Regions from separate parts of the Microbaculum marinum genome, predicted to be linked through region 1. Evidence: predicted binding sites of a transcription regulator. Region 1 holds the regulator's gene; each other region holds the start of a gene.
What was found. Region 1 encodes LexA, which represses DNA repair genes until DNA is damaged. Its sites were predicted from a motif close to TGTTCNNNNTGTGTTCNG; they were not measured.
Positions count from the first base shown of each region.

Region 2: a site for LexA is predicted at 1,994-2,011, ahead of recA (recombinase RecA). Genes of this name have one in related genera too.
Region 3: a site for LexA is predicted at 2,215-2,232, ahead of V3328_RS13320 (putative DNA modification/repair radical SAM protein). Genes of this name have one in related genera too.
Region 4: a site for LexA is predicted at 5,072-5,089, ahead of V3328_RS14550 (YifB family Mg chelatase-like AAA ATPase). Genes of this name have one in related genera too.

Region 1 is NZ_JAZHOF010000013.1:9,589-17,243, reverse strand. Features, by position in the region: gene V3328_RS24285 (ComEC/Rec2 family competence protein) at 1-1,513, shown strand, start outside; gene lexA (transcriptional repressor LexA) at 1,534-2,253, opposite strand; gene V3328_RS24275 (endonuclease/exonuclease/phosphatase family protein) at 2,498-3,583, opposite strand; gene V3328_RS24270 (ureidoglycolate lyase) at 3,771-4,271, shown strand; gene V3328_RS24265 (DSD1 family PLP-dependent enzyme) at 4,327-5,427, shown strand; gene V3328_RS24260 (DMT family transporter) at 5,461-6,417, opposite strand; gene V3328_RS24255 (bifunctional allantoicase/(S)-ureidoglycine aminohydrolase) at 6,445-7,272, opposite strand; gene V3328_RS24250 (SRPBCC family protein) at 7,387-7,655, opposite strand, start outside.
Region 2 is NZ_JAZHOF010000011.1:53,797-61,451, reverse strand. Features, by position in the region: gene V3328_RS22580 (aminotransferase-like domain-containing protein) at 1-947, opposite strand, end outside; gene V3328_RS22575 (DMT family transporter) at 1,065-1,928, shown strand; gene recA (recombinase RecA) at 2,106-3,194, shown strand; gene V3328_RS22565 (aspartate/glutamate racemase family protein) at 3,428-4,126, opposite strand; gene alaS (alanine--tRNA ligase) at 4,459-7,251, shown strand; gene V3328_RS22555 (hypothetical protein) at 7,369-7,655, opposite strand, start outside.
Region 3 is NZ_JAZHOF010000005.1:107,263-114,917, reverse strand. Features, by position in the region: gene V3328_RS13325 (UdgX family uracil-DNA binding protein) at 1-944, opposite strand, end outside; gene V3328_RS13320 (putative DNA modification/repair radical SAM protein) at 941-2,191, opposite strand; gene V3328_RS13315 (DUF533 domain-containing protein) at 2,400-3,260, opposite strand; gene V3328_RS13310 (MurR/RpiR family transcriptional regulator) at 3,353-4,207, opposite strand; gene V3328_RS13305 (N-formylglutamate amidohydrolase) at 4,389-5,165, shown strand; gene V3328_RS13300 (TRAP transporter small permease subunit) at 5,259-5,801, shown strand; gene V3328_RS13295 (TRAP transporter large permease) at 5,798-7,120, shown strand; gene V3328_RS13290 (TRAP transporter substrate-binding protein) at 7,396-7,655, shown strand, end outside.
Region 4 is NZ_JAZHOF010000005.1:382,021-389,675, forward strand. Features, by position in the region: gene V3328_RS14525 (phosphatase PAP2 family protein) at 1-401, shown strand, start outside; gene V3328_RS14530 (S8 family serine peptidase) at 448-2,544, shown strand; gene V3328_RS14535 (cytochrome P450) at 2,642-3,826, shown strand; gene V3328_RS14540 (HdeD family acid-resistance protein) at 3,947-4,534, shown strand; gene V3328_RS14545 (ion channel) at 4,577-5,035, shown strand; gene V3328_RS14550 (YifB family Mg chelatase-like AAA ATPase) at 5,167-6,699, shown strand; gene olsB (l-ornithine N(alpha)-acyltransferase) at 7,085-7,655, shown strand, end outside.

The DNA of each region.
Region 1 (7,655 bases):
CAGCGCCCCCGTTCCGCGTCCTTCCGATCCGCCGGGATTGATCGAAAACTTTCTTGATCGGGTCGAACGGTTGCGGCTCGGCATTGCCGTGCGGATCGTCGGAACCTTGCCGGGCTCGCCGGGCGCGGTCGCGGCTGCGCTCGTGACCGGCCAGCGCGGCGCCATACCCGAAGCAGACCAGGAGGCGCTCAGGATGTCCGGCCTCGCCCATATCCTGGCGATCTCCGGCCTGCACATGATGCTCGTCGTCGGCACGCTGTTCTGGACGGTGCGTGCAGCGCTCGCACTTTCGCCGGCCCTGGCCCTTACCCGGCCGATCAAGAAGTGGGCGGCAATCGTCGCGCTCGCCGGAGGTGCCGGATATCTCCTCCTGTCGGGCGGCTCGATAGCAACCCAGCGCGCCTTCGTGATGGCCGCGATCATGCTGGTCGCGATCCTGTTCGATCGTCCGGCGATCACGCTCAGGAACGTCGCTGTCGCTGCCTGGATGGTACTCGCGCTGACGCCGGAGGCGCTTGTTTCCGCGAGCTTCCAGATGTCGTTTGCGGCCACGATCGCCCTGGTCGCGGCCTACGAGGCGGTCCAGATGGCCGCGGCACGCGCGCCGGACAGGGCGGCAAAGCCGCTCCTGTTGTTTCTCCGGCGCGCGCTGATCGGCCTTGTCTTCACGTCGCTGATTGCGGGCCTCGCGACCGGACCGTTCGCCGCGTTCCACTTCAACCGGGTGGCGGTATACGGGCTCATCGCCAACGTCGTCGCCATGCCGCTTGTCAGTCTCGTGGTAATGCCAGCCGGTCTGCTGGCGGTGGTGCTGATGCCGTTCGGCCTCGAGGCGCCTGCTCTGGGGGCGATGGGACTTGGCATAGAGGGGGTACTCGCGGTCGCCCATCACGTTTCGGGCTGGGACGGTGCCATACGGATGGTGCCGGCGATGCCGGTGCTGGGACTGGCCGCAGTCGCCGCCGGCGGGCTGTGGCTCAGCCTGTGGCGCACCAGCTGGCGCTATCTGGGTGTGCCCCTGATCATCGTCGGCATGGCCACACCGTGGCTGATGCCGATCCCGGACCTTTTCGTTTCGCGCGATGCCGGCATGGCGGCGGTAAGGATGGACGACGGGGGACTGGTATTCGTGCCGCGGGCCCGGTCCCAGTACGTGGCCGAAACCTGGCTGCGGCGGGTCGGCCAGCCCGAGACCGCGCAAGCGGCCGCAACCGCCTCCTGCGATGAGGCGGGTTGTATCGCCGCCTCGCCGCGACTGCGCGTGGCCGTCGTCGAGGAACCGATGGCATTTGCAGAAGACTGCGCCTGGGCCGACGTCGTCGTCAGCGAACTGGTGCCGCCCGAGTGGTGCCGGAGCGACGCGCTGGTCTTCGGCCCGTTGGATGTGGCACGGCTCGGTGCGGTGTCTGTGCGCGCAACGCCACACGGACTTAAACTCACCTCGGCAACCGAACTGGCCGGCGACCGCCCGTGGACCCGACGGAGTGTGTCCCCGGACGAGCCGTCGGACTGACGGTCAACCGCGGTGGCGGCTCAATACCGCCGTATCAAACCCACGAGCCGGCCTTGGATATCGACCCGGTCGGGGCCGAAAATGCGGGTCTCGTAGGCCGGGTTCGCCGCTTCGAGCGCGATCGAATCGCCCTTGCGGCGGAGCCGCTTCAGGGTCGCTTCTTCGTCGTCGACCAGGGCTACGACGATATCGCCGGTGTCTGCCGTGTCGGTCTTGCGGATCAGCACGGTATCGCCGTCGAGAATGCCCGCCTCGACCATCGAATCGCCCCTGACTTCCAGCGCGAAGTGCTCGCCGCGCGACAGCATGTCCACCGGGATCGGAATCGAGTGCGTGTGGTTCTGGATGGCCGAAATGGGCGTGCCGGCCGCAATCCTGCCCATCACCGGCACGGATACGGATTCGCCGTGATCCGCGACCGGCTCAGGCTCGGAGCGAGATTCGGGCGGGGGCGACTTCCCGAGACTGCCCTCGATGACGCTGGGCGCGAAGCCACGGCTGCGCACCGCCAGGCCGGGCGCGACCGAATCGGGCAGGCGGACGATTTCCATGGCGCGCGCACGGTGCGGCAGGCGCCGGATGAAGCCTCGTTCTTCTAGGGCGGTGATCAGCCGGTGGATTCCCGACTTGGAGCGCAGGTCCAGGGCCTCCTTCATTTCGTCGAACGAAGGAGGAACGCCGGATTCCTTGAGGCGTTCGTGGATAAACATAAGCAGTTCGTACTGCTTGCGTGTCAGCATTGCGCGCTCCCGTCGCCGATCCCGCTGCCGCCGAAGACCTCAGCGCCGAATCCAGATCGTGTACAAATCAAGAACATAGATACATGTTCTTGTTGTGTTCGACAATGGTTAATTCCGGATTAACGCAATGCCGCCGCCGGTTGTTTTGCGACTGAGCGACTTTTCGCTGCGCCGGGGAATGGAAAGCACATCGGCATCGCCGCGCACTGAAGGAGGCGTCTGATCCGTAGCGGGATCCGGTGGCCTATTTTTCCCAATCCGATCCGATTGGTTCACGGTCCAGATTGTCCGCGGCCTGGGTAACCTCTCGTGCTTCCTCCAGATCCTCCGAATCCGCGGCCTGCGGAGTTTCATCGGCGCCGTTGCGACTTGTCAGCGCGAGTTCGAACAGCATCGGGAAATGGTCGGACCCGATGTTGGGGAGCCGCTCCAGCCGCACAAGGCGAAATCGCGGATCGTGAAAAAGGTGGTCGAGCGGCCATCTCAGCAGGGGGTATCGGGCGTCGAAGCTGTTGTAGAAGCCGCGGCCGACCCGTGGGTCGAGCAGTCCGCTCAGGCGCTGGAATCGACGCGTGGTCGGCGACCAGGCCACGTCGTTCATGTCGCCGGTTACGATGGTCGGTAGCGACTCGGCCTTGGCATCCCGGGCGAGGAGGATCAGTTCGCCATCGCGTCCGATCGTGTCGGCATAGGGAACCGGCGGTTCGGGATGCACCACGTAGAGCGCAAACGGATCTCCGGCCCCGGTTTCGGCGACAATCCTTGCCGACGGAACCTCGTCGGAAAAGACGAACCGGAACTCGGCTGAGCGAAAAGGAATGCGCGACAGGATGATCATGCCGTAGGAGTTGTCGAGCGGATGTTCGAGCGCGTGTGGCAGGATGTCCTTCAGTTCGGACAGCGCCGTCTGCCATGGCCCGTCGCACTCTAGGAAAGCCGCGAAATCGGGAGCCTCGCGCCGCACCACCTCGATCAGCCGGCCATGGTCCCGGTTCGACATCTTCACGTTCGAGACCAGGATGCGGACGACCGCCGGGTTGTCGGCGGTGCCGTCGAAACGGAGCGACTGAACCCGCCACAGGGGCGTGAACCGCACGCAGGCAACGGATTGGACCAGTATGATCAGGACCTGGACCGCGACCAGCACGATGACGGTGGTGCCCCACGGCAGGAACACCAGGGTGGCGACCGCCGCAGCAATCGTGAGTGCGATGATCTGCAGCTTGGGAAAGTCGCAAACTCGCACGAAACCATGCGGGATCCGGGATACCGGCGCCAGAGTCGCCGCCGCGAGCAGTGCGGTCAGTATCGCGATCAGCCACGTCGCCATTGTTCCGTGTCCGGTCTGTCGGGAAAGTCCTGGTCGGCGATCGGATCCATTGTCCCGCGGCGGGGATCGAGCCGCAAGCCATTCTGAAAATTCGGTTTGGGCATAGTCTCGGCGTATGATTTTAGTTTCGTGACAGACATGGCCGCCTCTCGGTTCCAGATGCGATCAGAGATTTAGGATTCTCCCGGTGCCGCATTCGCTACAGCCGCAACCCCTGACCCCGGAAGCCTTCGCCCCGTTCGGACAGGTGCTTCAGAAGGACGGCGCGCGCAACTTTGCGATCAACGACGGAACTTGCCGCCGGTTTCACGATCTCGCCAATGTCGAGGCAACCGGGCCGGGCGGGCGCGTCATCGTCAGTCTCGTCACCGGCGAGCCGAGCACCCTGCCGCTCCTGGTGGAGATGGTGGAGCGCCATCCGTTCGGCAGTCAGGCGTTCCATCCGCTGTCGCGGAACCGGTTTCTGGTCGTGGTCTGCGAGGACGAAGACGGACGTCCGGTGCGGCCCCGCGCATTCCTTACGTCACCGGGGCAAGGGGTCAACTACGACCGCAACGTCTGGCACGGCGTGCTGACCCCGCTCGGCGAGACATCCGATTTCCTCATCGTCGACCGGGACGGCGAGGGCGACAATCTCGAGGTGTTCACGTTCGACGAGCCGGTCCTCGTCCGGGCGCCGGGGGAGTAGTGTTTTGCAGGTATCCGCCCCAGACGACCTGGAAGTAGGGTTCGACGTTCCGGCGATGCCGGGCATGGACGAGGCCGAGATCCAGACTCCGTGCCTGCTCGTCGATCTCGATGCGCTGGACCGGAACATCGCCCGCATGCAGGCCCTTGCCGACGAGATGGGCGTGCGTCTCAGGATCCACGGCAAGATGCACAAGTCGGCCGATATCGCGCGGCTGCAGATTTCGGCGGGTGCCTGCGGCATCTGCTGCCAGAAGGTCAGCGAGGCGGAGGCCTTCGTGCGGGCCGGCATCCCCGATGTCCTGGTGTCGAACCAGATCCGCGACCCGGCCAAGATCGACCGGCTGGCGCGGCTGCCGGGCCGGGGCGCGCGCGTTGGCGTCTGCGTGGACGACCTCGCCAACGTCGCCGAACTTTCTGAGGCCGCGATGCGCCACGGCACCTGGCTGGATGTCATGGTCGAGATCGATTGCGGGGCAGGCCGCTGCGGCGTCGCCCCCGGGCGGCCGGCCGTCGAACTGGCGAAAGCGGTACGGGAGGCGCCGAACCTGAACTTTGCGGGCCTCCAGGCCTACCATGGCGGCGCGCAGCACGTTCGCGACTATCGGGACCGCAAGTCGAGGATCGACGCGGCCGTCCTAAAGGTGCGCGAAACCCTGGACCTGCTGGAAGCGGCGGGGATCGATTGCCCGCATGTCACCGGCGCAGGCACCGGCACTTTCGCCCTGGAGGGACGCTCCGGCGTCTACACCGAGCTGCAATGCGGCTCCTATGCGTTCATGGACGCCGACTACCAGCGCATTCGCGACGAGACCGGCGCGCCGATCCGCGACTTCGAGAACGCGCTGTTCATCCTGACCTCGGTGATGAGCCATGTGAAGCCGGACGAGGCCGTCTGCGACGCCGGGCTGAAGGCGCAGTCCGTCGATTCGGGCCTGCCGGTGGTGTTCGGCCGCAACGACGTCGAGTATGTCGCCGGCGCGGACGAGCACGGCCAGATACGCGATCCGGGCGGGGCTCTGAAGATCAACGACAAGCTCCGACTGGTTCCCGGCCATTGCGATCCGACCTGCAACGTCCACGACTGGTATGTCGGCGTGCGCGGCGGCAAGGTCGAGGCTGTCTGGCCGATCACGGCACGGGGGAAGGCATACTAGCGGCCCGATTCCGAAATCCGCCAAGTCAGCGCTTCAGACCATCCCCGCTTCCTCTGCCGGCGCCTTTCTCGACGGCGCAGCCACCAGCAGGCCGGCGGCGGTGATCAGGACCATTCCGCACACCGTCGTGAGGCCGGGCCGTTCGGCGAAGAACACGAATCCCCACAGCGCCGCCGAGACCAGGTATGCGTAGTCGAACGTCGCGACGGTCGACGGTGCGGCCACCTGATAGGCACGCGCCACGCCCATGAAATAGACCGCCGACAACACGCCGAGCAGGGCCATCAGGCCCCAGTCCCGTCCGCCCATCGGGGCCCAATCGCCAAACAGGAACGGAAAGGCTTCCTTCGTATCGGGAGCAAGCGCTGCGAATGCCAGCGCGCCTGTGACCGCCACGCCGATCGCCAGGAACGATACGTGCAATGTCAGGGCAAGGCTGAGCGGCGCTTCCCGCTGGCACCGGCTCCGGGTCAGGACCATGGCCGATGAATAGAACCCCGCAGCCAGCAACGGCAGGATCGTGTACCAGGAGAAGGCGTCCGTTCCGGGTTTGAGAATTGTGACGACTCCCAGGAAGCCGAGCACGACTCCGCCCCATTGACGGCGTGTCACCGGTTCCCCGATCAGCGCCGCCGACAGCAGCGCAGTGATGATCGGGTTCGTGTAGACGGCAACCGCAGCCACCGACAGGCTGAGCACCGGAAGCGAGGCGTAGAAGGCGAGCCATGTCAGCACGAGCAGGACGCTTCTCAGGAGGCTCCAGATCAGCGAACCGGGCCGCAGCCGCATGCCCGTCACTATCGAGACCCCGGCCAGCAGCGGAATTGCCACGACCGATCGTGCGACGAACACCTGCCAGACCGTGAGATCGGTGCTGACAAGCTTCACCAAAGCGTCGGCGAACGCCATGATCAGAACCGATCCTAGGATCAGCATGATGCCCAGGCCGGTCTGCTCCGGTCTCACGGTGCCGGTGTCTGTCGTGGTCATGGCGGGCCCGCTATCGGTGCCATGCTCTCAGAACCGGTCGAGCTTCGGGTGCCGGTTGACGTCCTTGTAAAGCAGATAGCGGAAGGGGCCGGGGCCGCCCGCGTAGCATCCCTGCGGACAGAACGCCCTCAGCCACATGAAATCGCCGGCCTGGACCTCGACCCAGTCTTCGTTGAGGCGATAGACCGCCTGTCCCTCGAGCACATAGAGGCCGTGCTCCATGACATGGGTCTCGGCGAAGGGGATCAGCCCGCCGGGCTGCATGTTGACGATATTGACGTGCATGTCGTGGCGCATGTCGTCGGGATCGACGAAGCGCGTGGTCGTCCAGCGGCCGTCCGCCCCGGGCATCGCCACGGGGGCGACGTCAGTCTCGCTGGTGACGAATGGGTCTGGCGCAGGGATGCCGTCCACCGCCTCGTACGCCTTGCGAAACCAGTGGAAGGTGACGGTCGCCTCGGAGCGGTTCGCTGCCGACCAGACGGCTCCGGCGGGAATATAGGCATACCCCCCGGCCTTGAGGGAATGGTAGCTGCCGGCAACAGTTAGGTTCAGCGATCCCTCGACGACGAACAGCACCGCTTCGGCGCGGGGATCCGGTTCGGGCGCTTCACTGCCGCCGCCGGGGGCGACCTCCATGATGTACTGGCAGAACGTCTCGGAGAAACCCGACAGCGGCCGCGCGATGATCCAGGCGCGGGTGTCCTGCCAGTGCGGCAGACGGCTCGTGACGATGTCCCGCATCACCCCCCTGGGTATGAACGCATAGGCTTCCTTGAAGACCGCGCGGTCGGTCATCAGTTGCGTCTGCGGGGGGTGTCCGGCGATCGGTTTCGCGTAGGTCGGAACGGCCACGGCTGCCTCTGGGCTCAAGCGTCTGATCACACTTATACGAGCGGGGCGGAAAAGCCGATATCCGCATTCGCCGGCCGGATTGCATCACGATCCCGGATGGCGACCGGAACTGGACTATGACTTCGACCCGCCGAGCCGCCGCAACCACCCCGTAACGATGGCCTTGAAGAGGGCAAAACCGCTGATCGCCTCGGCGGCCTTCGGGGCGGGCCTGGGAGGCGCTGGTTCGCCCGCGGCCGCGGCGATCACTTCGTTTCCGGAAGTCGCGACGGGCTCGATTGGCGCTCGCGCCTGTTCGGCCAGCATCGCGCGCAGATTGGCTGCAAACTGGTCGGTCAGGTGTTTCGCGACGTCCTTGACGATCGATGACCGTCCGAGATTCG
Region 2 (7,655 bases), on a different contig from region 1:
GCCGACGCCGACAGGGTCTTGGAGAAACTGCCGACCTGGACGACCCGCTCGAGGCCGTCGAACGCGGCGAGCCTAGGCGCGGGACTGTCCTCGAAATCGGCGAAGATCTCGTCCTCGACGATCGTCAGCGAATACGCTTCGGCGAGCTTGAGCATCCGGTGCGCGGTCACCGGCGACAACGTGGCGCCGGTCGGATTGTGGACGGCGGAGTTGGTTATGTAGAGACGCGGCCGGTGCTCGGCGAGGATCGTCTCGAACTGCGCCAGATCCGGCCCGGACGGCGTGTAGGCAACGCTGACCACCGTCACGCGGTGGGCCCGCAGCAGGGCCTGGAAATTGAAGTAGCAGGGATCGTCGAGCAGCACGACGTCTCCCGGCTCGAGCAGCAAGCGGCACAGCAGGTCGATGCTTTGCGTTCCCGACTCCGTCAGCATGATCTGGTCGGGAGCGGCCTCGACGCCGGTCTCGGCGAGCCGCCGGCCGACGAGCAGGCGCAGCGGCGCAAGCCCGAGCGGCGTCGAGTATTCGCCGAGGTCGACGTCGCTGGCCCGCGACAGGCCGCGCAGCGCCTTCCGCAGCGCGGCTTCGGGAAGCCACGACGGCGGCAGCCAGCCGCAGCCGGGCTTCACGTCGCCCTCGCCCGCCTCGAGCGACTGCCGCGACACCCAAAGCGGATCGATGGCGCGGTCCAGCCTCGGACCGATCTCCGACAGGTCCAGCGGCGCCGCCAGGCTGGCGACGAAGAAGCCGGAGCCCGGCCGCGACCGAATCAGGCCTTCGGCCGCAAGGCGCTCGTAGGCCTCCACCACCGTCGCAGGCGATACCTGCATCGTGCGGGCCATCTGCCGGATCGACGGGAGCTTCGCGCCGACCGGCAGGCTGCGGCTGGCGACGCGCCGCCGGATCGCCGCCATCACCTTCGAGATAAGCGTTCCCTCGTCCCCCATCCCGGCCATCCGTATCGCCCTTGCTTCCATAACAGTATGTCCGAACCGTACTGGACTGTCACTGGCGGCGGCCGGCCTTCGGGCGCAATACCGCCGGCACAACCGAGGGAGTGGCGGATGGACAGATCGACGGCCGGCTGGATCAACGGCTTCGTGGGCGTGGCGATCTTCAGCGGCTCGCTGCCGGCGACCCGGCTGGCGGTGCTCCAGCTCGACCCCGTCTTCCTGACGGTGGCGCGCGCCGCCATCGCCGGCGGCCTGGCAGCGATCCTCCTGCTCGCTTTCCGGCAGCGCCTGCCGGCCCGGGCCGACGCGGGGTCGCTGATCGCCGTGGCGCTTGGCGTGGTGGTCGGCTTCCCGCTGCTGACGGCGCTGGCGCTGCAATACGTGACCTCCGCCCACTCGATCGTCTTCATCGGCCTGCTGCCGCTGGCGACCGCGATCTTCGCGGTGGTTCGCGGCGGCGAACGGCCGCGGCCGGCGTTCTGGATCTTCTCGCTGTGCGGCAGCGCCGTCGTCGCCGGCTTCGCGCTGACCCGGGGGCTCGCCGCCTCCCCGGCGGGAGACCTGCTGATGCTCGCGGCGATCGTCGTGTGCGGGCTCGGCTATGCCGAGGGAGCGAGGCTCTCGCGCAGGCTCGGCGGCTGGCAGGTGATCTGCTGGGCGCTGGTGTTCTCGCTGCCGGCGATGGGCCTGCTGACGGTCGCCACCCTGCCCCGAACCCTGTCGGACGTCGGCGCCACCGCCTGGATCGCACTCGCCTACGTCTCGCTGTTCAGCATGCTGATCGGCTTCTTCTTCTGGTATCGCGGGCTGGCGCAGGGCGGCATCGCGGCCGTCGGGCAGCTGCAGCTGCTGCAGCCGTTCCTCGGTCTGGCGCTGGCCGCGCTGCTGTTGAACGAGGCGGTGTCGACGGCAATGATCGTCTCAACGGTCGCCGTCATTGCCTGCGTGGCGGGGGCGCGGCGGTTCGCGGCGTAGGGCCGGTTCGCAACCTGGGGCCGGTTTCCGAACAGGGTCCGTGCCCGAACAGGGGCTGCGATAAATGTTCCTGTTGTGTTCACGGAACAAATAGCGTACATTTCCCTTCGGCGCATTCCACATATCCCCTTCACGGGCTGTGAATCACCGGTCCTCTGTGAAATAAGGAGCCGAACAATGGCGAATTCCTCTCTCCGCCTCGTCGAAGGAGACGGCATGGACAAGAACAAGGCGCTGGAAGCGGCGCTCGGTCAGATCGAACGTCACTTCGGCAAGGGCTCGATCATGCGGCTCGGCCAGGACGGCAAGGTGGTCGAGGTGTCCACCATTCCGACCGGCTCGCTCGGTCTCGATATCGCGCTCGGCATCGGCGGCCTGCCGCGCGGCCGCGTCATCGAGATCTACGGACCGGAATCCTCGGGCAAGACCACGCTTGCCCTGCACACGGTGGCCGAAGCCCAGAAGCGCGGCGGCATCTGCGCCTTCGTCGACGCCGAGCATGCGCTCGACCCGACCTATGCCAAGAAGCTCGGCGTCAACGTCAACGACCTCCTGATCTCGCAGCCCGACACGGGCGAGCAGGCGCTGGAGATCGCCGATACGCTGGTGCGCTCCGGCGCGATCGACGTGCTGGTGATCGATTCGGTCGCCGCCCTCACCCCGCGCGCCGAACTCGAGGGCGAGATGGGCGACTCGCTGCCCGGCATGCAGGCCCGGCTGATGAGCCAGGCGCTGAGGAAGCTGACCAGCTCGATCTCCCGCTCCAACACCATGGTGATCTTCATCAACCAGATCCGCATGAAGATCGGCGTGATGTTCGGCAGCCCGGAGACCACCACCGGCGGCAACGCGCTGAAGTTCTATTCCTCGGTGCGCCTCGACATCCGCCGCATCGGCGCCATCAAGGACCGCGACGAGGTGGTCGGCAACCAGACCCGCGTCAAGGTGGTCAAGAACAAGCTTGCCCCGCCGTTCCGCGAGATCGAGTTCGACATCATGTACGGCGAGGGCGTCTCCAAGACCGGCGAACTGCTCGACCTCGGCGTCAAGGCCGGCGTCGTCGAGAAGTCCGGCGCCTGGTTCTCCTACGATAGCCAGCGCCTCGGCCAGGGCCGCGAGAACGCCAAGCAGTTCCTGCGCGACAATGCCGAGATCGCCGGTGCGATCGAGACGGCGATCCGCCAGAACGCCGGCCTGGCCGTCACCATCGTGCCGCCCGCCGAGCGCGACGGCGACGAGGACGGCGACGACGCGCTGGAGGCTTGAGGCGGCCAGCGCCCCGCAGCGCCGCGTCCGCGCGCCTGCTTCGGCCGGTGCCGCTTCGGCGGAGATCTGCATGCAGGCCCCGGCCCCACGAGGCGGGTGAAGCGGCGAGCCGAGCCCCCGGGCTTTGCGTCCCCGGGCTTTGCGTCCCGGGGCTTTGCGTCCCGGGGCTTTGCGTGCTCGGGCTTTGCGTAGAGGGCGTTGCGTCCTGGGGGCTTCCCGTCGAGGGCGGCGGGTCAGCCGGCAGCCACGGCTCTCTCGATCGCGGCTTCGCAGTGCAGATCCGTCGTCGAGAAGGACGGAACGCCCAGGTCCTCCGGCCGCACCAGCAGCGGAATCTCGGTGCAGCCGAGGATCACGCCCTCGGCGCCGCGCGAGGCCAGCGCCTCGACGAGCCGCACGTAGCCCTGCCGCGTCGCGTCGGTGAACACGTCCTTGACCAGTTCCGCATAGATGGTGTCGTGGACGAAGGCCCGTTCGGCCTCGGTCGGCACCATCGTCTCGATGCCGTGGCGGGCGAGGATGCGGGGATAGAAGTCGCCCTCCATCGTCTTGCGCACCCCCAGCAGCGCCACCCGTTCGAGCCCGCTGGCGCGGATGGCCCGGGCCGTCGCCTCGGCGATGTGCAGGAAGGGAATGGAGAGGACCGGCTCGATCTCGTCGACGAAGCGGTGCACGTCGTTGCAGCAGATGACGATGAAGGCGGCGCCGGCCGCCTCGACGCCGCGGGCGGCGGCCAGGATCTGGGCGCAGGCGGCCGCCTCGTCGCCGCGCTCGATCACCGCCTCGACATAGTCCTGCCGGTTGACGCTCTCCAGCACCAGGCGGGCCGACGTGACCCCGCCGAGACGCTGCTGGGCGATCCGGTTGAGACGGCGGTAGTACTCGGCCGTCGATACCCAGCTCAGTCCGCCGATCAGTCCGATCTTCTGCATTGTCGCCTCGCCTGCCGGAAGTCGACCTTCGCCTAACCGACGTTGCGGCGTTCGGCAACCCGCGGCCGAGGCATGCCTGCGCTGCCGGGCAGCGTAGGTGACCCGGGAGGGGGCGAGACGGCCCGCGCGATCCGGCCCGCGAGACGGCCCGCGCGATCCGGCCCGCGAGATCCGGGTGGCGCGATCGGGGTGGCGCGATCCGGTGGACAGTCTTCGGACCCGCCGCTAGAACAGCCGCCGGCAAGACGGCGCCGTCGCGCGGGTTCCCGAACGGCGTATCGCGTCCCCAATCGTTCACGGCCCCCGACGGGCGAAGACAGGTGTTCGGCCAGATGACCGGCGTCAACGACATTCGTACAGCGTTCCTCGAGTATTTCGCCAGGAACGGCCACCAGATCGTTCCCTCCAGCCCGCTGGTGCCGCGCAACGATCCGACCCTGATGTTCACCAACGCGGGGATGGTGCAGTTCAAGAACGTCTTCACCGGCGCCGAGCACCGCCCCTATTCGCGCGCCGTCACCGCGCAGAAATGCGTGCGCGCCGGCGGCAAGCACAACGACCTCGACAATGTCGGCTACACCGCGCGCCACCACACCTTCTTCGAGATGCTCGGCAACTTCTCGTTCGGCGACTACTTCAAGGACCTCGCCATCGAGCTCGCCTGGAACCTGGTGACGCGCGAGTTCGGCCTCGACCGCGACCGGCTGCTGGTCACCGTCTACGCCGAGGACGACGAGGCGCACGCCCTGTGGAAGAAGATCGCCGGCCTGTCCGACGACCGGATCATCCGCATCCCGACCAGCGACAACTTCTGGCAGATGGGCGAGACCGGCCCGTGCGGCCCCTGCTCGGAGATCTTCTTCGACCACGGCCCGCACATCCCCGGCGGCCCCCCCGGCTCCCCCGACGAGGATGGGGACCGGTTCATCGAGATCTGGAATCTGGTGTTCATGCAGTTCGAGCAGGTGACCCCCGACGAGCGCGTCTCGCTGCCGCGGCCCTCGATCGACACCGGCATGGGCCTGGAGCGCATCGCCGCCGTGCTGCAGGGCACCCACGACAACTACGAGATCGACCTGTTCCGCCACCTGATCGGCGCCGCCGTCGACCTGACCGGCGTGCCCGACGCGGGCGGCAACCGGCCGAGCTTCCGCGTCATCGCCGACCACCTGCGCGCCGCCTCCTTCCTGATCGCCGACGGCGTGCTGCCGTCGAACGAGGGCCGCGGCTACGTGCTGCGCCGGATCATGCGCCGCGCCATGCGCCACGCCGAACTGCTCGGCGTGCGCGAGCCGCTCCTGTGGCGCCTCGTCCCGGTGCTGACCGCCGAGATGGGCCGCGCCTATCCCGAGCTGACCCGCGCCGAGGCGCTGATCACCGACACGCTGAAGCTCGAGGAGGGCCGCTTCCGCAGGACGCTGGCGCGCGGCCTCGACCTGCTCAACGAGGCGACCGCCGACATGTCCTCCGGGGCGACGCTGCCCGGCGACGTCGCCTTCAGGCTCTACGACACCTACGGCTTCCCGCTCGACCTCACCCAGGACGCGCTGAAGGGCCGCGGCATCGGCGTCGACACCGCCGGCTTCGACGAGGCGATGGCGCGCCAGAAGGCCGACGCCCGCGCCGCCTGGGCGGGCTCCGGCGAGGCTGCGACCGAGACCGTCTGGTTCGCGCTGCGCGACCGGGTCGGCGCCACCGAGTTCCTCGGCTACGACACGGAAGTCTCCGAGGGCGTCGTCACCGCGCTCATCAAGGACGGCCGCGAGGTGTCGCGGCTGGCGGCGGGCGACGAGGGCATCGTCGTCCTCAACCAGACCCCGTTCTACGCCGAATCCGGCGGCCAGGTCGGCGACGCCGGCACCATGCGGAGCCCGGCGACGTCGGCCGCGCAGGCGCGCTTCGCCGTCGCCGACACCCGCAAGATGCTGGGCGCGGTGTGGGCGCATCAGGGCACGGTGGAGGCCGGCGAGATCGTCGTCGGCCAGCCGCTCGAGCTCGAGGTCGACCACGCCCGCCGCGCCGAGATCCGCGCCAACCATTCCGCCACCCACCTGATCCACGCGGCGCTCCGCCAGGTGCTCGGCGACCACGTCGCCCAGAAGGGCTCGCTGGTCGCGCCGGACCGGTTGCGCTTCGACTTCTCCCATCCCAAGCCCGTCGAGGCGGCCGAGATGGAGGCGATCGAGGACCTCGCCAACGACGTCATCCTGCAGAACGGCGCGGTCGTCACCCGCGTCATGGACGTCGACGAGGCGATCGCCTCGGGCGCCATGGCGCTGTTCGGCGAGAAATACGGCGACGAGGTCCGCGTGGTGTCGATGGGCCTGCCGCCGGCGCCCCGCCCCGCGCCCGGTCCGGACGCCTCCCTCGCGTCGGGCCCCGCGTCCGGCGCCCCGTCGGACACCGTCTCCGGCGGCCCTGCGCGAACAGGGACGAACGTCCCTCCGTGGTCGGTGGAGCTGTGCGGCGGCACGCATGTGACGCGCACCGGCGACATCGGCCTGGTGGCGATCGTCAACGAGGGCGCGGTGGCGGCCGGCGTGCGCCGGCTCGAGGCGCTGACCGGCGAGGCCGCCCGGCATTACCTGCACAAGCAGGACCAGCGCCTGCGCGCGGTGGCGGCCGAGCTGCGCGTCACGCCCGAGGAGGTGGAAAGCCGCCTGAAGGCCCTGCTCGACGAGCGCCGGAAGCTCGAGCGCGAGCTCGCCGAGGCGCGCCGCAAACTCGCCATGGGCGACGTCTCGGGGAGCGCCGGCGCGGCAGGCGCCGGGCCGGAGATCGAGACGGTCGGCGACGTGAAGTTCCTCGGCCGCGTCGTCCACGGCATCCCGTCGAAGGACCTCAAGGGCATCGCCGACGAGGCCAAGCGGAAGGTCGGCTCCGGCGTGGTCGCGGTGGTGGGCATCAGCGAGGACGGCAAGGCCGGCCTCGTCGTCGGCGTCACCGACGACCTCACCGACCGGATCAGCGCGGTCGACCTGGTGCGCCTCGGCGCGGCCGCGCTCGGCGGCAAGGGCGGCGGCGGCCGCCCCGACATGGCCCAGGCGGGCGGCCCGGACGGGGACAAGGCGGAGCAGGCGCTGGCGGCGGTGAAGGGGGCGTTGGGGGAGATGGTGGGGGTGTGACATTCGGATGTGGCCCAAACAAAGCCCCGTCGATCATTGCTCCCACTGAGAATGCTTATAGAGCTTATGTCGATTCTCTACCCCTAGCCGGCTCCTGTTGGGGATCCATCTCCAATCTCAGCGCGAAATATCCCCACTAGAAACCGCATTAACGATATTATCGAATAGCTCTTGTTCGGTCTGCCCCGAAATCTCTCGCGAAACCACGCGGACTGGCAAACTAAAATAGACACCTCGCCGCGGATTAAACACCCCTATTCTTTTAATGTCGTATTGATTAGAAAGATGATTCAACGCACAGTATGTAATCAACTGCCTGATATCGCTGCTTCTAAACGGTCTATCTACTGCTTTAATCTCGAATAGACGACCATCATTAATAATATCGCCTTCAGAAGAATCGA
Region 3 (7,655 bases), on a different contig from region 1:
GTGGCGTTCCGGTAGAGAGGACAGCGCCGGCACGACTGCAGATCGCGGGCGATCGCGGCGAGTGTCGGTTCCGGCGGCGCGTTCGCGTCCGGATCCGGCGAATTCGGTCTCATCGGCATCTCCGGTCCGTTCCCCTGCGCGCATCGCGGCTGCAGGCGTGGGGCGGCGATCATCTCGCCCGTGCGGCCCCGAGCCGAGCGCACCAGGCCGTCGATGAGCGTCGCCTCCGGCAGATTGCGCCAGTACTTCTTCGGCATCTCCGCGGTCATCGCCTTCACCTTCAGCCGCGCCGGGTTGAAGATCGAGGAATAGTAGACACGCCAGACGTCCTCGAGCCGGTCCTGCGCCGGGGCATCCGTCTTCGCAACGCCGGGCGAGAACACCAGTTCCCCGCGCTGCCAGTGCGCGCACAGCCGCGGCGTCAGGATCGACCAGTCCATGTTGGCGAAACGACGCGAGAAGAACGGCGCGGTCGCCGCGACGATGTGATGGTCCGGCTCGAACCAGGCGATGAAACGCTGCGCGCCGTCGCCGTCGCGGGTTTCGCGGAAGCGGACGAAGGCCTTCATCTTGTGCATGTCGCGGCGCACCGAGCGCGCCATCGCCTCGGCGCGGGCGACGTCGGGATCGGAGGCGATCTGCGCGAGCCCCGCCTCGTCGCGGGTCCGCCAGAGCAGCCGGTAGGACAGCGCGAACCGGCCGAAATCGGCATGCATCAGAACCTCGGAGACGAGCGACATCAGCGCCCGGGGGACACGCCGCGGCGGCGACACCGGCGCCGGCAGGCCGGGGTCCGGAGCAGCCAGCAGGTCGTCCTGCCCGGCCGACCCGTCGAGCCAGTCGACCTGCGCGGGCGGAACGAGGCCCCTGTCCAGCGCCCGGGCGGCCTCCCGCCACTCCGTCTCGCCGGCGTCGCCGGGCAGCCGGACCACGTATCGGGTCACGCCGCCTGCTCCGTGAACAGGTCGAGCTGGCGCGGCGGCGTCACGAGCTTCGCCCGCAGGTCGGCGGCATCGAGCAGGGTTCCGGGATGCCAGTCTTCGGCGACGATGAAGGGACGCACCCTGGCGATCGAGGCGGTGATGCGGCCGACATCCTCGAGCCGCAGGCGGCGATGGCGACGCGACTGCAGGATCCGCTTGACCGCCCTGGTGCCAAGCCCCGGCACGCGCAGGAGCTGCTCCTTTGCCGCCCGGTTCACGTCGACCGGGAAGCCGTGCCGGTTCTCCAGCGCCCAGGCGAACTTCGGATCGATCTTCAGGTCGAGCATTCCGCCGCGCATCCCGGTGGCGATCTCGCCGGTCGAGAATCCGTAAAATCGCAGCAGCCAGTCGGCCTGATAGAGCCGGTGCTCGCGCATCAGCGGCGGGCGTACCAGCGGCAGCGCGGCGGAGGCGCGCGGGATCGGCGAGAAGGCCGAGTAGTAAACCCGCTTCAGCCGGTAGCTCGCGTAGAGGCTGGTCGAGGTGGACAGGATGTCGAGATCGCTGGAGGGATCGGCGCCGACGATCATCTGGGTCGACTGGCCTGCGCCGGCGAATGGCGGCGGCGCGGCCGACGCCTTCCGCTCGTCCTTCGCCTCCTCGATCTTCAGCCGCAACCGGCCCATCGCGCGCTTGATGCCGCCGAGGTCCTTCTCCGGCGCCAGCTGCCCGAGGCTTTGTTCGCTCGGCAGCTCGACATTGATCGACAGGCGGTCGGCATAGCGGCCGGCTTTTTCGAGCAGCAGCGGATCGGCCTCCGGGATCGTCTTCAGGTGGATGTAGCCGCGGAAGTCGTGGTCCTCCCGCAGGCTGCGCGCGACCTCGACGATCTGCTCCATCGTGTAGTCGGACGACCGGATGATCCCGGAGGAGAGGAACAGGCCCTCGATGTAGTTGCGCTTGTAGAAGTCGAGGGTGAGGCCGACGACCTCGGCCGCCGTGAACCGCGCGCGCCGGACGTCGGAGGAGATGCGGTTGACGCAATAGGCGCAGTCGTACTTGCAGTAGTTCGTCAGCAGGATCTTCAGGAGCGAGATGCAGCGGCCGTCCGGCGCGTAGGCATGGCAGATGCCCGAGCCCTCGGTCGAGCCGACGCCGCGGCCGCCGGCCGAGGTCCGCTTCGGCGCAGCGCTCGAGGAGCAGGAGGCGTCGTACTTCGCCGCGTCCGCCAGGATCGCGAGCTTTCCCGCCAGGTCCAGATTGGTCATGGGTGCCGTGTGTCGCGTGAGAGTGTTTCTGTTTTGTTCTCATTATAAGCCGACGACAAAACATCTCAAGAGCCGATCGGTTCCGCCGGGATCCGCGTCGACGGGCCCCGCCTTGACCGGACCGGCCTCAACGGGACGGCCGGCGATCCCGGCCGCGCCACCGAGACCGGACAGGAACGACAAGGGGGATCGGCGGTGCGGGTCCGTCCTATGCGCCGGGGGCCGGGGCGCCGACCATCGCGTGCAGCCGGGCGACCGTGGCGGCATCGAGCGCTGCGCCGGCGGCGAGCTTCGACAGGAAGCCGCGCTCCTCCGGCGTGTCGACGGTGATCGCCATCAGGGCGGCGGTATAGACCTGCGCGCCGACCTCCCTGCTGGGGATCGCCGCGACGAGCCCGTCGACGTCCTGCGGCTTGCCGAGCAGGTCCATCAGGCACGTCCGCTCCTCGGCAGGCATGCCGTATTCCTCGACCTTGCCGAGGATCCGCCGGATCTCGTCGGGCGCGATCTGGCCGTCCGACTTGGCCGCCTCGACCATCGCATGCAGGCACAGTTCGGCGGTCTCCTGCGAGGTCATCCGACGCAGCTCGGCCTCCGCAACGGCCGGTGCGGCTGTCGCCGTTGCGACGCCCGCAGACTGACCTGGCGCCGATTGAACAGGCGCCGAGTTGCCGGGCGCCGACTGACCCGAAGCCATCGGGGCCTGCCGGTCCTTCAGCGCGGCGAGCGCCAGCGTCGCGAGCACGGCCATGGCGCCGCCGCCGACGGCGCCCTTCACCGATCCGCCGCCGAGGATCGCGCCCGCGAGCGCGCCGATGCCGCCGACCTGGCCGCGGCTGAGATTGCCGACGCCGCTGTCGGCCTTCATCGCCTCCTGCAGGCTGCCGAGCACGTCACCGAGCCCGCCGCCCTGGCCGGAGCCGAACGCCCCCGAGCCGCCCATCACGTTGCCGAGAATGTCGCCGAGCCCGCCGAGACTGTTCTGGCCGACGGCGTTCTGAAGCCGCGACTGCGTCGCCGGCGACAGCCCTTCGCGCATCAGCTGTCCGACCATGTTGGCGAAGTTCATTGCAGTCTCCTTCCCGTCGTTGGCGCTGCGACTGTAGCGACCGCTTCGTGTTGCAATGATGGCCATGGCCGCCGGCGGCCGATGAAAGCCGCTCAGCCCTCCGGCCGGAGCTTCTCGATCTCGGCAATGCGGGTCTTCGCGCTCGGCCACAGGCGCTCGGTGACGGCGGCCAGCAGCGCCTCGACGAGGGCGAGCGGGGCGACGTTGGAATCCCAGTTCGACGGCACCGAGATGTGGGCCGAGAGGATGTGCGCGGCGACGCGGGAAATCGGCGACAGCCACTGGTCGGTGATCAGCACGATCCTAACGCCGCGGCTTGCCGCGAGCTTGGCGAGCGACACGATGTCGGCCTGATAGCGGCGCATGTCGAAGACGACCAGAACGTCGTTCTTGCGCATGTCGAGAACCTGGTCGCGCAGGTTCTCGATCTGACCCGACAGGTGGATGACGCGGGTGCGCACGATTCGCAGGTGCGAGGCGAGGTAGCGCGCCAGCGGGTCGGTGAACCGGCCGCCGATCAGGTAGATGCGGCGCTTGGGATCCGACATCAGCTCGGTGACGGCGTCGAACTCGCCCGGCGGCAGGTGGGCAAAGGTCTCGGAGAGATTGTTCTGGACGGCGGCGCGGAACCGGTCGAACAGGCGGCTTTCGGCGCCGGCGGTGCCCGGCTCGAAGCTCGCCTTCATCAAGGGCGACTTGAGTTGCGCCTCCAGTTCCTCGCGCAGCCGCTTCTGGAAGTCGGGATAGCTCTGGAACCCGAGGCGGGCAACGAAGCGCAGGATCGACGGCGCGCTGACGCCGGCGCGCCCGGCGAACTCCGCGACCGGCTCGAGCCCCGCCAGCGGATAGGTGGCCAGCAGCACATGCGCGGCCTTGCGCTCCGTCGCGGTGAACTCGTGCAGCCGTTCGCGCACCTGCTCGGCAATCGTCAGAACGGCTTCGGCCATTTCAGATTTCCGGACCCCAATACCGTGCCCACCACTAACGCGCGGAAGGCCGGTCGTCCACCTGGTGAAATCTTCGTTTCAGATTTGACAATGACGGTCTCCTTGTATCTAGAATTATGAATTCGGGACGGTGCCGCAACCGGGCGTCCGCGACGGTGTACTGCGCGAAACGCGGGGAAAGATGAACGGTCTTGCGGAGCCGGAACCGCGTGTCGATGCCGACGGGCTGATCCGCCTCGAGGGCGATGCGGTCGCCGGCGATTTCCTGGTGCTGTGCGACCATGCCTCGAACCGCGTCCCGGCGGGTTTCGGCTCGCCCGGGCTGCCTGCGGCCCAGATGCAGCGCCACATCGCCTGGGATCCCGGCGCCCTGCCGGTCGCCCGCGACATGGCGCGGCGCCTCGGCTCGCCGCTGGTCTTTCCCGACGCCTCGCGGCTGCTGATCGACTGCAACCGTCCGACCGACGCCCCGGACTCCGCCACGACCCTCAGCGAGGACACCGAGATACCGGGCAATGTCGACCTGGACCCGGCCGTGCGGGCCCACCGCATCGCCGGCATCTACGACGCCTACCACGACGCCATCGACGCGCTGCTCGACCGGCGCGCGGCAGCGGGCATCGACACGGCGCTGGCCGCCGTGCACAGCTACACGCCCACCTACCGCTCCAGTCCCCGGCCGTGGCATGTGGGCATCCTCTACAATGCCGATCGCAGGCTGGCCGACCGGCTGTTCGAGGCGCTGGAGGGCGAGGCGGATCTGGTGGTCGGCGACAACGAGCCCTACGGTCCCTGGGACGGCGTCTATCACACGCTCCACAGGCACGGAGAGGCGCGCGGACTCGCCAGCGTCATGATCGAGATCCGCAACGACTTGATCGGCGAGGCCGAAGGCCAAGTTATCTGGGCGGAACGCCTCGCGGCGGCGCTGTGGGACGGCGTGCGGGCGATCAGATGAAGCACGATCCGGGAAGGGGCGGACCGGTGAACATCCGACAGCATGTCCGGTGGGGGTTCGGAGCGCCCGACATGGCGGCGACGACGGGCCGGCATGCCTGAGGCCATCAAGTCATATGTCCGCTACGTGGAGTCCGTGAACCGGGTCGTCGGTCTGGTCGCGATGTATCTCATCGTGGCGATGCTCGGCATCCTGTTCTACTCGGCGATCACCAAGGCCTTCTTCCTGCCGTCGCTCTGGACGCTGGAAATGGCGCAGTTCGTGATGGTCGCCTACTACCTGCTCGGCGGCGGCTACACCCTGCAGACGGGCGCCCACGTGCGCATGGACCTGCTCTACAGCAGCTGCCGGCCGCGCACCAAGGCGGCGGTCGATTCGGTCACCATCCTGTTCCTGATCTTCTTCCTTGTCATGCTGCTCTACGGCGGCATCTCGTCGACCGAATACGCCATCAGGTACGGCGAGGAGAGCTACTCGGCCTGGGCGCCGAAGATGTGGCCGATCAAGGCGATCATGACGCTGGCGATCCTGCTGACCCTGCTGCAGGCGATCGCGACCTTCTTCCGCAATGTCGCGGAGGCGCGCGGGATGCCGATCGTCACGGGCCACGAGATCGACCCGGAGAGCGCCTCATGAGCTACGAGATGATCGCGCTCATGATGTTCTCCTCGATGATGCTGCTGCTCCTGACCGGGCAGCGCATCTACGGCGCGATCGGCTTCGTGGCGACGGCCTCGGCGCTGCTGCTGTGGGGCGACGGCGGCGCCGAGCTCGGCTTCTCGGCGGCGATGAAGCTGATGAAGTGGTACCCGCTGCTGACGCTGCCGATGTTCATCTTCATGGGCTACATGCTGTCGGAGTCCGGCATCGCCGACGACCTCTACCAGATGTTCCACGTCTGGTTCGGGCCGGTGCCGGGGGGGCTCGCGGTCGGCACCATCGGGCTGATGGTCGTGGTCTCGGCGATGAACGGGCTGTCGGTCGCGGGCATGGCGATCGGCGCCTCGATCGCGCTGCCCGAACTGCTCAGACGCGGCTACGACAAGATCATGGTGACCGGCGTCATCCAGGCCGGCTCGTCGCTCGGCATCCTGGTGCCGCCGAGCGTGGTGCTGGTGCTGTACGGCATGATCGCCCGCCAGCCGATCGGCCAGCTGTGGCTCGCAGGCGCCATTCCCGGCCTGATGATGGCCGGCCTATTCGTCATCTACATCCTGGTGCGCTGCGCGCTGCAGCCGAACCTCGGCCCGACGCTGCCGAAGGCGGAGCGGCAGGTGAGCTGGGGCGAGAAGATCCGGCTGCTGCAGGCCGGCATCCTGCCGTTCCTGATCTTCTTCGCGATGACCGGCCTGTTCATCATGGGCTACACCAGCCTGGTGGAGAGTTCCGCCGTCGGCGCCGTGGCGGCGACGATCGCCGCGCTGGTCAAGCGGCGGCTGAGCTTCGCCGTCTTCCACACCACCGTGCGCAAGACGCTGAACATCTCCTGCATGTTCATGTGGATCATTACGGCCGCCCTTTGTTTCGGCGCGGTGTTCGACGGGCTCGGCGCGGTCAAGGCGATCGAGCACCTGTTCATCGACAAGCTTGGGCTGGGGCCGTGGGAGATCATCATCATGATGCAGATCTCCTTCATCCTGATGGGCATGTTCCTCGACGACACCGCGATGCTGGTGATCGTCGCGCCGCTCTACGTGCCGCTGGTCAGGGCGCTGGAATTCGACCTGATCTGGTACGGCGTGCTCTACACGATCACCTGCCAGATCGCCTACATGACGCCGCCGTTCGGCTACAACCTGTTCCTGATGCGCGCCATGGCGCCGCCGGAGGTGACGCTCGGCGACATCTATCGTTCGATCGTGCCGTTCGTGCTGGTCATGGTGGTGGCGATGGTGCTGCTGATGGTGTTCCCGCAGATCGCCCTGTGGCTGCCGAACAAGGTCTACGGGAACTGAGGAGAGAGGAAGCCTTGGACACACGCAACCAACTCTCCGTCGTCATCCCGGCCGAAGCGAAGCGGAGAGCCGGGATCGCCACGAGCCGCAGCGCTGCGGTCCCTTGCGATCCCGGCTCGGCCTTCGGCCGTCCGGGATGACGTGAGGAAGAGAAAGACGAAAGCGGACGTCAGATCCGCAGGTACGCCGTTCACGGGAGGAACGGCAGGCGAGGAGGAGCCGGGACGGGTGCAGCGCCCGGTCCGGGACCACACACCAGAAGGGAGCAAAGGGACATGACCGATACCAAGAAGCTGAGCAAACGCGACTTCCTGCGGACGGCCGGGATGGCCACCGCCGCCACCGGCGCCTCGGCGCTCGCCGCGCCGGCGGTGCTCGGCCAGTCGCCGATCAAGTGGCGCCTGCAGACCTATGCCGGCGCCGCGCTCGCCGAGCACGTCATCAAGCCGGCGATCGACTCCTTCAACAAGGTCGCCAACGGCGACATGGTGATCGAGCTCTACACCGCCGACCAGCTGGTGCCGACCGGGGAACT
Region 4 (7,655 bases), on a different contig from region 1:
TGAAAGCGGCAGCTGCCGGGTCCGGCGGTGGCGTCCTGGCGCAGATGCCGCTGCTCGGTCAGCAGATCATGCGGCAGGCCGCGCGTATCGCGATCAACCGGACCGTGGCGGGGGTCCATTTCCCCGTCGACAGCGTCGCCGGCGCGGTGTTGGGACTGACCCTGGGCAGCTATCTCGCAGACCGCTGCGAGGGCAAGCCGGGCTACCGGTCGTGGCGCTTCATCGGTCCCGCCTTCCCGGGGGATGCGGATTTCGACTGGCAGACGCTCTACGACGTCGAAAAGGACACCTTCAAGCCCGTCGACTACACCCATCAGCCGGACGACCGCCTGTTCGGTGGCGACACGCAGTCGCCGCTGCTGGCCGAATTCTGGAACAAGGCCCTGTCCGAATGGTCCTGAGCTGACCGACTTCGTTTCCGTCCCGCCGGCGTGAGGGAGAGCGGCAATGGCATCCGAATGGAAGCAGGCAGGCCTGGAGTTCGGGACCGATCCCTATTGCGACTGGAGCCTCGGGCCCGGTCGCGATTTCCTGCTAGGTCACGACGAGCCCGATCCGTGGTTCACGACGCTGTTGCGCCGCGGCACCGATCCCGACACCGGCGATGTCGTCACGACGGCCAGGCTGAAGAGTGCGTTCAACGCGGCGGGGTCGGGGACGCCGGGCAAGGATCCGGTCGCCTACATATCCGCCTATTTCGACCGGCTCAGAGGCAAGTCGCGGCTGCCGGCCTACATCACCGCGATCGTTTCGGCCAAGTTCTTCAAGCTGCTCGCCGAACGGCCGGACCTCCAGGGCCTCGTCCCGGCGGCGGTGCTCGGCCTGCCGGCCGGCTTCCGGACGCCGTTCCCGGCCCCGCGGTCGCCGTCGCCGACCGGGCCCTGCAAGGTGGTGGTCGGCGTCATCGACGACGGTCTCGCCATTGCCCACGAGCGGTTCCGCCACGCCGACGGCACGACCCGGATCGCCTATGCCTGGGCACAGGACGGCCCGGTTCCTGCGAGCGGTGCGCCGGCCGGGTTCGGCCGGGAATACGACAAGGCGGCGATCGATCAGCTGCTCCTGCAGTGCACGCACGGCGGGCTTGTCGACGAGGATGCCTTCTACAGGATCGCCGGGCTCGCCGATTTCGGCCAGGCGGGACACAAGGGGGTCGCCGGCCGCAGCTCCCACGGCACCCATGTCATGGACCTCGCCGCGGGATACGATCCCCGTGACGGCGAGGGCGCCGAGCGCGCGATCGTATGCGTGCAGTTGCCCTCCGCGATCACCGCCGACACCTCGGGGGCGCGCCTGGACCCGTACGTGCACCTGGCGATGAACTACATCCTCGATCGCGCCGACTGGATCGCCCGGCAGCAGGGAAGCGGGCCGCTGCCGGTGGTCATCAATTTCAGCTACGGGACGGTGGCCGGCCCGCACGACGGGACCTCGGAGCTGGAGGCCGCGATCGACGAGTTCGTGCAGATCCACACCGGCCGGCCGCAGCCCGTCTCCGTGGTGCTGCCGTCGGGCAATAGCCACCTGTCGCGCTGCCACGCGCAGCTCGCATACGACACGACATCAATGGTCGATGCCGAGGCTGCGACCAGCGACCTCGAATGGCGGGTGCTGCCCGACGACCGGACCTCCAGCTTCGTCGAGATCTGGCTGCCCTACGCGCCCCCGCCGGTCGGCGCCAGCCGCGTCGAACTGCAGATCGCGCCACCGGGGTCGCCGACCCACCCGACAAGCCCGTGGATCGGGGAGGAGCCAGGACAGGGGGTCGTCTGGGAGCGGGACGGCCAAGTCGTCTGCAAGGCCGTCTACACGTTCGATCCGGATCCCAATCCGACCGGACGCGGCCGCTTCGTCGTCGCCATCCGGCCGACCGTGTATCTCGGTGCGCCCAAGCGGCTGGCCCCGTCCGGCGTCTGGCGCATACGCATCCGAAACATCAGCCTGGGGTCCGGCGAGATCGTCCACGCCTGGGTCCAGCGGGACGATACGCCTCACGGCTATCCGACGCGCGGCCGCCAGGCCTTCTTCGATCACGCCTCCTACGAGCGGTTCGACACCGGCGGCTTCGAGCTCGAGACCGACAGTCCGGCATGCATCGTCAAGCGGGCGGGCCTGATCAATGCCATCGCCACGGGCGAGAAACCGGCGGTGATCGGTGGCTATCTGCGCAAGGAGGCCGTCGTCTCGAAATATTCGGCCGGCGGCCCCACCACTCCCGTCCGCGACGCGCCCGCGCCCTGGCGCACCGGGCCGGACGCCGTGGCGGTCGGTGACGATTCACTCGTCCATTGGGGAGTCCTTGCCGCCGGGACGCGCAGCGGATCGACCGTGGCGCTGACCGGCACCAGCGTCGCCGCGCCGCAGGTGACCAGATGGATCGCCGACCGCTTCGTGGCGGGCGACAGCGGCGACCGCACGGCCGTCGCAGGCAAGGCGACGCAGGACGAAGCCGGCAGGTCGACACCCGCCCCGCCCGTCGCCCGCGGCGGTGCCGGCCGGCTCGACCTGCCGCCCGGGCGGGCGCTGCCCAGGTTCTGGCCGTAGCCCGGCGGCATGCCGTGACGCGGCGCCGGAATTGACGCATGCTTGCGCCGGGATCTGGCGATCCCGGCAGCAGGACGCGACAGGGGCGCAATCGGACATGGGATCCTTTCTGGACTCGATAACCGTCGAGCAACTCGAGACCGACCCCTATCCGGTCTATGCGCGGCTCAGGCGCGAGGCGCCGGTGGCCTTCGTCCCGGCGGTCAATTCCTGGCTCGCCACCCGCTGGGACGACGTTGCGGCAATCGGCAAGGATCCGGACCTGTACTCCGCCGAGGACCCCAACGCGCCGGTGTGCGTGGCCTTCGGCATGCCGGCGATCATCCATGTCGACGGCGACGTGCACAAAGCCCTCCGCGACGGCATCGCGCCGCACTACCTGCCGCGCAAGGTTGCAGGCTACATCGACGCGCTTGTGCGTCCGGTCGCCGAGGACCTCGTCGCGAAGATCGGGTCGAACGGCTCCACCGACCTGATGGCGGAGTATTTCGAGCCGATCTCGGTGCTCAGCCTCGCCCGCTCGTTCGGCGTGATGGATGCCGACGTGCCGACGCTGCGCCGCTGGTTCCAGGGCCTCGCCCAGGGGGCGATCAATTTCGAGCGCGACCCCGATCGCGCCGCCGTCTGTGCCGCGACCCGGGCCGAGATCGAGGAGACCCTGGATCCGATCCTGACGCGGCTCGCGCGGGAAAGCGACGGGTCGCCGATCGCCCACATGATGCACCACGGGATGTCCGACGGCGAGGTGCGGGCACGCGAGTTCATCATGCCGTCGATCCTCGTGACGCTGCTCGGCGGCATGCAGGAGCCCGGCCACGGCGGCGGCTCGACGCTGATCGCGCTGCTCGACAATCCGGACCAGCTCGACGAGGTGCGTGCCGACATGGAACGGATGCTGCCCAAGGCGATCCAGGAGGGTATCCGCTGGATGGCGCCGATCGGCACGCAGATCCGCGTGCCGACACGCGACACCGAACTGGGCGGCGTGACCGTGCCGAAGGGGCAGACGATCGCCGCCGTTGTGGCTTCGGCCAGCCGCGACGAGGCGAGGTTCGCCGATCCCGACCGCTTCGACATCCATCGCGACGAAGGCGGACACGCCTCCTTCGGCTTCGGACCGCATTTCTGCGCCGGCAAGTGGTTTGCGAACGCGCAGATCGAGGTCGCGCTTCGGGTGCTCTTGGAGAACACCAGCGAGATCCACCTGGACGGATCGCAGCCGCCCGTCTTTCGCGGCTGGGAGTTTCGAGCCCCCACGTCGCTGCATGTCCGCCTGGCGTGACCCGGCGATCCGGACGCCGGTCCGCCGGGCGGATCGGGTGCCGCGACGTCGCGTTCTGACTGGACGCTGGGGCAAACCCGTGAGACTGTCCGGCCTGTTCAATTCTGGGGAGGCCAATCGATGGAACCGAACACCACCGCGTCGTCGCAATCCGCAATGGTCGACAGGACGCGTGCCGCCATTCACGAACACCGCACCTGGTTCCTGATCCAGGGCGTCATCATGATCATCCTGGGCGCCGCGGCGATCCTGCTGCCGTGGGTCGCCACGCTGGCCTCGGCGATCTTCGTCGGCTGGCTGTTCATCATCGGCGGCGTCGTCCGCCTCGTCGCGACGTTCAGTTCCCGTCGCGCCCCGGGCTTCTGGTGGTCGATCGTCATCGGCATCCTGGCGATCATCCTCGGCTTCGTCATCGTCGCGAATCCCTTGGAAGGCGTGCTGACGCTGACCTACGCGCTGATCATCCTGTTCTTCATCGAGGGGATCTTCCAGATCATCGCGGCGGTCGAGTTCCGCAAGGCGACGGCGTCGAGCTGGATCTGGCTGATCCTCTCCGGCGTCATCGACATCGTCCTCGCCGTGCTGATCTTCGCGGGCCTGCCGGGAACCGCCGCCTGGGCGATCGGCCTCTTGGTCGGCATCAACCTGCTGTTCGCCGGCATCGCGCTGACGATGACGGCGCTGGCCGCCAACAAGCTGCCCGGCTGAGCAGCGCGCGGCCGCGGGGAGGCTGCCGGATACGGGACGGTCATGTTCGACGCCCTCGTCGCCGGCGCCTCCGTCAGCCTGCTCAACATCGCGATCCACGCTGCCGCGATGTCCGCACTGGTGCGGGCCCTGGCAAGCAGGATCGTCACCGCGTTCCACCGCAGCGCCATGGTGCGCCTGGTCGTCATCATGGTCACCTCGGTGGCCGTGCTGATGGCCGCCCACATCCTCGAGGTGTGGGTGTGGAGCCAGCTCTATCGGCTGCTCGGCGTGGCGCCGGCGACCGCCGACCAGTTCGCCTTCGCCTTCGTGAACTACACGACGCTGGGATACGGCAACGTCCTGCCGGAACCGCAGTGGGAGGTGATCGGCCCGATGACGGCGATGAACGGCGTCCTGCTGTTCGGCTGGTCCACGGCCGTCCTGTTTCAGGTGCTGTCGGTCAGCTACAAGGAACTGGACCGGCAGATCCAGCGCGTCGATCCGGATCGGGCCACCTGATACCGCTCCCGGTGCCGCGCCGGGAACCTTGGCCAATGTTCCCAATTTGTTCTTGATTGCACCCCGGCCTTGGCCTAAACTTGACGTTGCGTCAGAGCTCGCAAGGCCTCGAGGGGCAGGAGGGGGACGGCATGGTCGCTCGCGTCACCACGGTTGCATTCGTCGGCATCGAGGCGCGCCGGGTCGACGTGCAGGTGCAGATCGCACCGGGACTGCCGAACTTCTTCATCGTCGGGCTGCCCGACAAGGCCGTCGCCGAGAGCCGCGAACGGGTCCGCGCCGCGCTGACGGCGGTCGGATTGTCGCTGCCGCCCAAGCGCATCACCGTCAATCTCGCCCCTGCCGACCTGCCGAAGGAGGGCAGCCACTACGATCTGCCGATCGCGGTCGGCCTGATGGCGGTGATCGGCGCGCTTCCCGCCGATGCGCTGGCCGGCTGGAGCGTCCTCGGCGAACTGGCGCTCGACGGGCGCATTACGCCGGTAAACGGGGTGCTGCCCGCCGCGATCGGCGCCAACTCGATGGACCTCGGACTGATCTGTCCCGCCGAGTGCGGCCCGGAGGCGGCATGGGCGAGCCCCGCCATGGAGCTGCTGGCGCCGGCCGACCTGATCCAGATCGCCAACCATTTCAAGGGCACGCAGGTGCTGTCGCGGCCGAAGCCGGCCGTGCGCCAGGTCGAAGGGATCAGGCTGGACCTCGCCGAGATCCGCGGACAGGAGACGGCCAAGCGGGCGCTGGAGATCGCCGCGGCGGGCAGCCACAATCTCCTGCTCATCGGGCCGCCCGGCGCCGGCAAGTCGATGCTGGCGCAGCGTCTGTCCGGCATCCTGCCCAGGCTGAGCCCGGCCGAGCTTCTGGAGATCTCGATGATCCAGTCGATCGCCGGCGTGCTGAGCGGCGGCCGGCTGTCGGCCGAACGGCCGTTCCGCGCGCCGCATCATTCCGCCTCGATGGCGGCCATGGTCGGCGGCGGACCGCGCGCCCGTCCGGGCGAGGTGTCGCTGGCCCACAACGGCGTGCTGTTTCTCGACGAACTGCCGGAGTTCACGCCGCAGGTCCTGGATTCGCTGCGCCAGCCGCTTGAATCCGGGGAGACGGTGATCGCCCGGGCGATGCACCGGGTCACCTATCCTTCCCGGTTCCAGCTGATAGCGGCCATGAACCCCTGCCGATGCGGCATGGCCGGCGAGCCGGGCCACTCCTGCCGCCGCGGACCCCGCTGCGCGGCCGACTACCAGGCCCGCATCTCCGGCCCGCTGCTCGACCGTATCGATATCCGCCTCGAGGTGCCGGCCGTCACGGCGGCCGACCTCATCCTGCCGCCGCCGGCCGAAGGCAGCGCCGAGGTTGCAGAAAGGGTCGCGGCGGCGCGCCAGGTGCAGACCGAACGCTATGCAGCGCTCGGGCTCGACGGCGTACGCTGCAACGCGGAGTGCCCGGCGAGCCGGCTCGAGGAGGTGGCGCGGCCGGACGCCTCTGGCATGGCGCTGCTGCGCGACGCCTCCGATACCCTCGGCCTGTCGGCCCGCGGCTTTCACCGGGTGCTTCGGGTCGCCCGCACGCTCGCCGATCTCGACGGCGCCGATGCCGTCGGCCGGATCCATATCGGCGAGGCGGTCAGCATGCGGGCGGCGGGATCGGGGCTGCTGGCGGCAGCCTGACTGATTCGCCGCCGGCACCGGGCAGGCCTCGTGGCACGTCACGGGGGCTCCCGCCGTTGCGGCCGCCTCGACGGCACACACTATTCTCAGTCCCTGCGGCCACGGCGCACCGGCGAAGCGATGAGCTGTGCTGTCCGGAACGCCGGCAAACGTGCGGGATCCGAGGCCAATCCGGCCCCTCCGGCGAATTCAGGATTTCGGCCCGCACGACAAACCGGTTGCGGGGGCCGCTACGTTCGCAATTGTCACAGAACTGTCTGCGAACTATGATTCTAAGGTCGCGGGCGGGTAGGCTGACGGTCCAGGCGCGGACACCGTCGGCCGAGCGACCGGCCGCGAGGGGGAGACGAGCCGTCTATCAGCCATGATGCGGCAAAAGAACCAGATGCGACTGACCGATCGATTCCGGCCGACGCGACTCGTGCGGCGGTTCGTTCCGCTTGGACCGTTCTCGGGCATTGCGGGGCCGGACGGGGGGCTTTCCCCGCTTCCTGCCAGCAGGCCGCCGCTGCCCGATCCGCTGAAGCGCATCGGCTCGCTGGAGGTGCGGCTCGCCCGCAATGCGCGCGAGGTCCGGCTGGCCCAGGCGCTGCGCTACCGGGTCTTCTACCGCGAAATGTCGGCCCAGGCGGGCGCCACCGGAAAGCTGTGGCGCCGCGATATCGACGGCTTCGACGCGATCTGCGACCACCTCCTGGTGATCGATCACGACCCCGATCCGACCATCTTCCGCCGGCTTGGACGTCGTCTCACCAAGCCCGCCGTGGTCGGCACCTATCGGCTGCTTCGCCAGGATGTCGCCGAGCAGTTCGGCGGCTTCTACACCGCCGGCGAGTACGAGGTGAACGAACTCGTCGAGCGGCACCGGCCGAAGCGGTTTCTCGAACTCGGCCGCTCCTGCGTCCTCAAGGAGTATCGCAACAAGCGCACCGTCGAGCTGCTGTGGTCCGGCAACT